DNA from 3 places in the Pseudarthrobacter sp. NPDC058196 genome. Region 3 is predicted to be linked to each of the others. Evidence: riboswitches for the same ligand, from Rfam matches in the RefSeq annotation. Region 3 holds a riboswitch; each other region holds the start of a gene.
What was found. Region 3 has a riboswitch for S-adenosylmethionine ahead of ACFVVC_RS13390 (homoserine O-acetyltransferase). Riboswitches for the same ligand answer to the same signal wherever they lie in the genome.
Positions count from the first base shown of each region.

Region 1: another riboswitch for S-adenosylmethionine. It lies ahead of ACFVVC_RS06005 (aminotransferase class V-fold PLP-dependent enzyme); the one in region 3 lies ahead of ACFVVC_RS13390 (homoserine O-acetyltransferase).
Region 2: another riboswitch for S-adenosylmethionine. It lies ahead of ACFVVC_RS08770 (DUF1737 domain-containing protein); the one in region 3 lies ahead of ACFVVC_RS13390 (homoserine O-acetyltransferase).

Region 1 is NZ_JBHVVN010000003.1:204,431-206,686, forward strand. Features, by position in the region: gene rsgA (ribosome small subunit-dependent GTPase A) at 1-321, shown strand, start outside; gene hisN (histidinol-phosphatase) at 366-1,190, shown strand; SAM riboswitch class IV at 1,331-1,444, shown strand; gene ACFVVC_RS06005 (aminotransferase class V-fold PLP-dependent enzyme) at 1,481-2,256, shown strand, end outside.
Region 2 is NZ_JBHVVN010000005.1:127,632-129,887, forward strand. Features, by position in the region: gene ACFVVC_RS08760 (O-succinylhomoserine sulfhydrylase) at 1-610, opposite strand, end outside; gene ACFVVC_RS08765 (rhodanese-like domain-containing protein) at 611-1,021, opposite strand; gene ACFVVC_RS08770 (DUF1737 domain-containing protein) at 1,018-1,281, opposite strand; SAM riboswitch class IV at 1,295-1,409, opposite strand; gene opgC (OpgC domain-containing protein) at 1,586-2,256, shown strand, end outside.
Region 3 is NZ_JBHVVN010000008.1:168,292-170,547, forward strand. Features, by position in the region: gene ACFVVC_RS13385 (alcohol dehydrogenase catalytic domain-containing protein) at 1-102, opposite strand, end outside; gene ACFVVC_RS13390 (homoserine O-acetyltransferase) at 215-1,330, opposite strand; SAM riboswitch class IV at 1,343-1,458, opposite strand; gene ACFVVC_RS13395 (bifunctional o-acetylhomoserine/o-acetylserine sulfhydrylase) at 1,558-2,256, opposite strand, start outside.

The DNA.
Region 1 (2,256 bases), on a different contig from region 3:
TCGGCGCTGGCGCTTCGGCTGGCGGACGCGCCGCCCGGCAGCTGGATCATCGACACTCCAGGTATCCGTTCCTTTGGCCTGGCGCACGTGGACCCGGACAGGATCCTCCGCTCGTTCCCGGACCTCTCCCCCGGCATCGAAAACTGCGAACGGGGCTGCAAGCACACCGCGACGGCGGTCAACTGCGGGCTGGACGAGTGGGTGGATGGCGGACACGCCGGCCCCACCGGAGCCGCCCGCCTGTCGTCCCTGCGGCGGCTGCTCGGCGCCGACCCGAGGATGGAAGCACAGGAAACCAAGGAGCTTGGCAGCGTCAACTGACGCGTTCTCCCGGCAGAAACGCCCGCAGACGGTAGTTTGGAACCATGATCCAACCCGCTTCGAGTTACAACGATGACCTGCGCCTGGCCCACGTCCTGGCCGACTCCGTGGACGACCAGACGATGAGCCGCTTCAAGGCCCTGGACCTCCACGTCGAGACCAAGCCGGACCTGACGCCGGTCACCGACGCCGACAAGGCGGCCGAGGAGGCCATCCGCGGCCAGCTTTCCCGCTCCCGGCCCCGCGATGCAGTCCTGGGCGAGGAATTCGGCAGCACCGGCCACGGCTCGCGGCGCTGGATCATCGATCCCATCGACGGGACCAAGAACTTCGTCCGCGGCGTCCCGGTCTGGGCCACACTGATCGCCCTGGTGGATGAGGGCGAGCCCGTGGTGGGTGTCGTCAGCGCGCCGGCACTGGGCAAGCGCTGGTGGGCGGCCAAGGGCATGGGGGCGTACATGGGCAGGTCCCTGGCCGCCGCCACCCGGCTTCGGGTCTCCAACGTCTCCAACCTGGCCGACGCCTCCCTCTCCTATTCCAGCCTGGGGGGCTGGAAAGAACGCGGAAACCTTGACGACTTCCTGGGCCTGACGGAGGACGTGTGGCGGACCCGGGCCTACGGGGACTTCTGGTCCTACTGCATGGTGGCCGAAGGCTCGGTGGACATCGCCTGCGAACCCGAACTGAACTTGTACGACATGGCTGCCCTGGTGCCGATCGTGGTAGAGGCCGGCGGCCGCTTCACCTCCCTCGAAGGCGAGGACGGACCGTTCGGCGGCAATGCCCTGGCCACGAACTCGATCCTGCACTCAGAGGTGCTGCACCGGCTGAACCCGGACCTCGACGACCTGCTGCAGCAGTCGCCCTGACGGCAAAAAATCGAATAATACGACGCCGGACGCCTCCTTTGGGGGGCGTCCGCGGCTGTTTCTTCGGCAGGACGTAACAAAGCCCTTAACAATTGCTGCGGCTTCAGTCCTGGCCAGTCCATGTTCTACGCTTTTATCCAGGTCACGAGTGCCAGCGCAAAACCCCGGTTTGCTGGCCGGCAACCCTCCATTCGCGGTGGGGTGCCCCGGGTGACGACCAGGCCGGTCCGGAGCGGATACGGCAAGCGCGGATTCCAGCATGCCGGAGTCCTGTTCCAAGTGAGGTCTCTGTGACAACTGCCACCGTCTCCCCCCAGCCCGCCACCGCCAACGCGGCCGCACCGGATCCGCGCCAGGCCATTGCCGGCCGGCCCCTCGCCGCGGTCACAGGCGCGGAGATCCAGGCGCCCCTGATTTCCGGCGGCCACGTCCGCTACGCGAACCTCGACTACGGTGCATCCGCCCCGGCACTGTCCGTGGTGTCCGCATACCTGAACGAGATCCTCCCGTATTACGCGAGTGTCCACCGGGGCGCCGGGTACGCATCACAGATCAGCACCTCCGTGTATGAAAACGCCCGCAACATTGTCCGCGACTTCGTCGGAGGCCGCCCCGATGATTCGGTCATCTTCACCCGCAACACCACCGACTCCCTGAACCTGCTGGCCGGCTGCCTGCCGCTGGCCGACGGCCGCCCCGCCGGAGACGTCCTCTACCTGGACATCGAACACCACGCCAACCTCCTGCCCTGGCAGGGCGTCCCGCACCGCAGCATCGTCGCCGCGGACACCGTCAGCGGCACGCTGGAGGCAGTCCGCGCTGAACTGGAGCAGGGCGGGGTCAGCCTGCTGGCCGTCACCGGCGCCTCCAACGTCACCGGCGAGATCCTCCCAATCCGGGCCTTGGCTACCCTGGCGCACCAGCACGGCGCACGGATCGTCGTGGACGCCGCCCAGCTTGCGCCGCACCGCCGGGTGGACATCAGCACGGACGACGTCGACTATCTTGCGTTCTCCGGACATAAGCTCTACGCACCATTCGGCGCAGGCGTCCTGGTCGGACGTCC
Region 2 (2,256 bases), on a different contig from region 3:
CCGCGCCGAGGTCCCCGCAGCGCTGCAGCAGGGGAGTGGCGAAGACGTTGTCCGCGACCACCTTGGCGCCGGCGGCATGGGCGAGTTCGCTCACCGCCGCGATGTCCACGATTTCCTGCATCGGGTTGGACGGGGATTCGAAGAAAACGGCGGTGGTGGGCGTGGACAGGGCCTCACGCCACTGGTCCAGGTCCGGGCCGTCGACGAAGACCGTCTCCACACCCCACCGGGGAAGGATCTCATTCAGGATCACGAAGCATGACCCGAACAGTGAGCGGGCGGCCACCACGCGGTCGCCGGCGGCGAGCAGCGCGCCCAGGGCGGTGAACACCGCGGACATGCCCGACGCCGTCGCGAAGCACGCTTCGGTGCCTTCCAGCAGCCTGAGCCGTTCCTGGAAGGTGGCCACGGACGGGTTGCCGTAGCGCGAGTACACAAAGCGCTCGTCCTCGCCGGTGAAGGCGCGTTCGGCCGCCGCCGCGGACTCGTAGACGAACCCGGAGTTCAGGAAGATGGCCTCGGAGGTTTCCTGGAAGTTGGTGCGGTCCAGGCCGCCGCGGACAGCTTGGGTATCGGGGTTCCAGCCGGGGGCATCTTGGTTGAAAGTCACTTAGTTCTTTCCGAGGTTGGTGGGCAGGCCGCGGTTCTTCCAGCCGTTGACGGTCCGTTCGCCGTAGCGGTCCGGTTCTCCCTCGAAGCCCTCCAACACGTTGTACGAGGTGAAACCGGCCTGGGTGGCCGCAACGGCGGCGGCGATGGAGCGCTGGCCCGAGCGGCACAGGAACACCAGCTCCGCGCCGGGGTCCTCGGGCGCCTGCTCCTTGAGGTCCTTCACGAAATCGGGGTTGGGGATGCCGCCGGGGAAGGTCCACTGGATGAACAGGGGATCGTTGTCCGTTGCCTTGGTGTCCGGAATGCCGATGTGGGCCCATTCGCCTTCCGTGCGGACATCCACCAGGATGGCGCCCTGCTCCAGCTTGGCCCACGCTTCCTGCGGCGTGAGGTCGCCTGCGTAGCTCATGCGTGGCCCTCGCCGTCGAACTCGCCTTCCAGGTCGTCAACGGCCGTGGCCACTGCGGCGTCCGCCGAGGCGATTGCGGCCGGGAGGACAACTGCCTGGGCCACGATGACGCTGCTGCCGTTGAAGGTGGCCGCCGGGCTGCCGTGCAGGACGTAGCCGTCCGCGAGGGCGGCCGAGATCCGCTCACAGAAGGAGCGGTCGTCCGGGCCCGTAATCAGGCGGTAGGACAATTTTTCGTCAGGGGCGGGTGCGTCAGACACGACGGATCTCCTTCTTTCACGCTTGCAGCTCGAATCGGTCGATATGCCAAGTATTCACCTGAGGCACCCCGCCGCGAGAGGAGGGTTGCCGACCGGCCAGTCAGGGCTTAACACCGGTACTCATTACTCCCCAAAAACGTAACACCTGGCGCGCCAAGCCGCACGGCCGCCGTCGTCATGTTCCGTAATTGAGAGCTCGCGACCACCGCGTCACGGGAACGCGGCAAGGCGGCCGGACCGATAAAGTTTCTACCGGGGGCGCCGCCCTGCCGTGACAGTGGGAGTACCGGGGGGTCTTGCCAGCATGCGAGCTGCTACATCGCACCACCAGGCCGGCCGTCGTCGTGCCCGTCATCGTGCCCTCCGGGCCGTCCTCGCCGTCGTCGTTGTCCTCCTGGCCCTTCTGGCGCCTGCCGGTGCGTCGCAGGCGGCCTCCGCAGTACCGGACCAGGGCAAGCCCTGGCTGGGTGCCGTCCTTGAATGGGGCGAGGATACTGCCGCTGGATTCTCCGACCGGCTGGGGGCGAGCCCGGCCGTGTTTGGCCACGACATCGCCTTTCCGTTCCGCGACTCGGACCGGAACAACATCGAGGGTTTCCTGCAGCAGGCCGCGGCCAAGGGCGCCCACGCCATGCTCACCGTGAAGCCCACCATGCCGCTGGAGCAGATCGGTGCCACCGAAGCGGAAGCCTTTGCCGGCAAGGTCCGCAACCTGACCTCCGGGTTCAAGGGCCGGCTGTTGATCCGGTTTGCCCCGGACATGAATTCGAGCTGGGTGGCCTGGGGCCAGCAGCCGGCCGCCTACCGGGCGGCCTTCAAGGCCGTCGCGGCAGCGGTCAGGAAGGACGACGGCGGCCGGGCCGCCATGGTCTGGGCGCCTTACCTGGGCAAGGACTATCCCTTTGACCGGAACCGGAATGCGCCGAAACCTGGGAGTGACGGCTTCGCGCTCCTGGACACCAACGGCGACGGTGC
Region 3 (2,256 bases):
GTCCAGCTCCTGCACCACCAACGGCTTGGCGTCAGCGTAGGTGGGCTTTCCCGGCGCCTGTCCGGCGGCGGGAACGGTCGAATAAAGGACGGCGGCTTTCATGACACGATCATGCCGTACTTCTTCTCGGGGCCGGCTGCACTGCGGCACCGCAGCGCGGCGGCAGCCCCGTGGTGGACGTCGGTCGCCCGCTGCCGGGATCCGGCGAGCGCTGCTACACCAGGAAGGAGGTCCGGAGCTGGTGCCCCAGCTGTCCGATCTCGGTCAGGAAGCCGTCATGGCCTATCGGTGCATTGATCATATGCACGCCAACCTCACCGGGCAGGGCCTGGGCCAATTCTCGGGACTGGGACGGGAAGTAGAGCCGGTCGGAATCGACGGCGGCAACAAAGAACCGGGCCGTGGAGGATGCCAGGGTTTCGACCAGCGGCCCGCGGCCCCGGCAGATATCGTGGCTCATCAGTGCCTCGGTGAGGGCGATGTAGCTGTTGGCGTCGAACCGGCGGACAAGCTTCCTGCCCTGGTGGTCCAGGTAGCTTTCCACCTGGTAGCGTCCGCGGTTTGCCAGCAATCCGCCGTGCAGGGGCGACTCGGGGGCCTGGGGCTCCCGGCCGAAGCGCCCTTCCAGTTCCGCGGCGGACCGGTACGTGATGTGGGCGATCCGCCGGGCCAGGGCCAGCCCGTCTTCCGGGCACGGGCCACCGTAGTAGTCGCCGCCGTTGAAGTTCGGATCCTGGCGGATGGCCAGCGTCTGGGCCTGGGCGAAGGCGATTTGTTCAGCCGTGCTGGCAGCGCCGACGGAGATGACGGCGCAGCGCTGCACCCGGCCGGGGTAGGTCACGGCCCACTCCAGGGCGCGGGCACCGCCCATGGAACCGCCAAGGACTGCGTACCAGCTCCCGATGCCCAGCTGGTCCGCCAGCCGGGCCTCCGCAACAGTGCTGTCCCGCAGCGTTACCAGCGGGAACCGTGACCCCCAGGGTGCTCCGTCCGGGGAAGGCGAGGACGGGCCAGTGGATCCGTAGCACCCACCCACGATGTTGATGGACACGACAAAGAAACGGTCCGTATCGACGGGAGCGCCTGGACCGGCCAGCTGTTCCCACCAGCCCTCTTCGTCAGTATCGCCCCGGGTCACGTGGGTGCTGCCGGTCAGGGCGTGCTCGATCAGGATGGCGTTGCTGCCATCTGCGTTCAGCGTGCCCCAGGTCTCGTACGCCAGGGTGACATCCGGAAGGTAGCCGCCGCCCTCCAGCTCGAGTCCCCCAATGGAGGCGTAGCGGACAACTCCGTGTTCGGGAATGGTGGTACGGGCGACGGTAACCGTCATGGCAAGACCTCTTCTACGCGCTTGCCTGCCGTCATTTGACCGGCAGGCCAGGTCTTCACCCGGGGCACCCCACCGCGGAAGGAGGGTTGCCGGCCAGCAAGCCGGGGCTGTCACTGGCACTCATGACCTGGTTCGAGTGTACGAAACACCCCCCGGTCCAGGCCAAGAGTGTGACTGGTTGTGACTTCCCGGCGCTGCCGGCCGGCGGTGCCGCAGCGTGCTGTCGATCAGGTGTCGGCGCCTCCCTTGGCCGCGCGGAAACCGGCCTCAAGGTCGGCCAGGATGTCGTCGATGTGCTCCAGGCCGACAGACAACCGGACCAGCCCCGGATTGACCCCGGCCACCACCTGCTGCTCGGGCGAGAGCTGGCTGTGGGTGGTCGACGCCGGGTGGATGACAAGCGAGCGGACGTCACCGATGTTGGCTACGTGCGAGTGCAGCTCCAGGGCGTCGACAAAGCGTTTGCCCGCCTCCGCGCCGCCTGCAAGGTTGAAGGCGACGACGGCGCCGGTCCCCTTGGGGCCGTACTTGCGGCCGCGTTCGTACCAGGGGCTGGACGGCAGCCCCGCGTAGGCGACCGATTCGACGTCGTCCCTTCTCTCCAGCCAGCGCGCCACCTCCGTGGCGTTGGAAACGTGCCGTTCCACCCGCAGGCTCAGCGTTTCCAGGCCCTGGGAAATCAGGAAGGCGTTGAAGGGCGAGACCGCCGAGCCGAGGTCGCGCAGCAACTGGACACGGGCTTTGAGGATGTAGGAAAGGTTGGCGCCCAGTGCGCCGCCCTCGCCAAGGTCCCGGGCGTAGACCAGCCCGTTGTACGTGGGATCCGGGGTGTTGAAGCCGGGGAAACGGTCAGGGTCCTTGCCGAAATCGAACTTGCCGGAGTCGACGATGACGCCGGCAATGGCCGAGCCATGACCGCCCAGGTA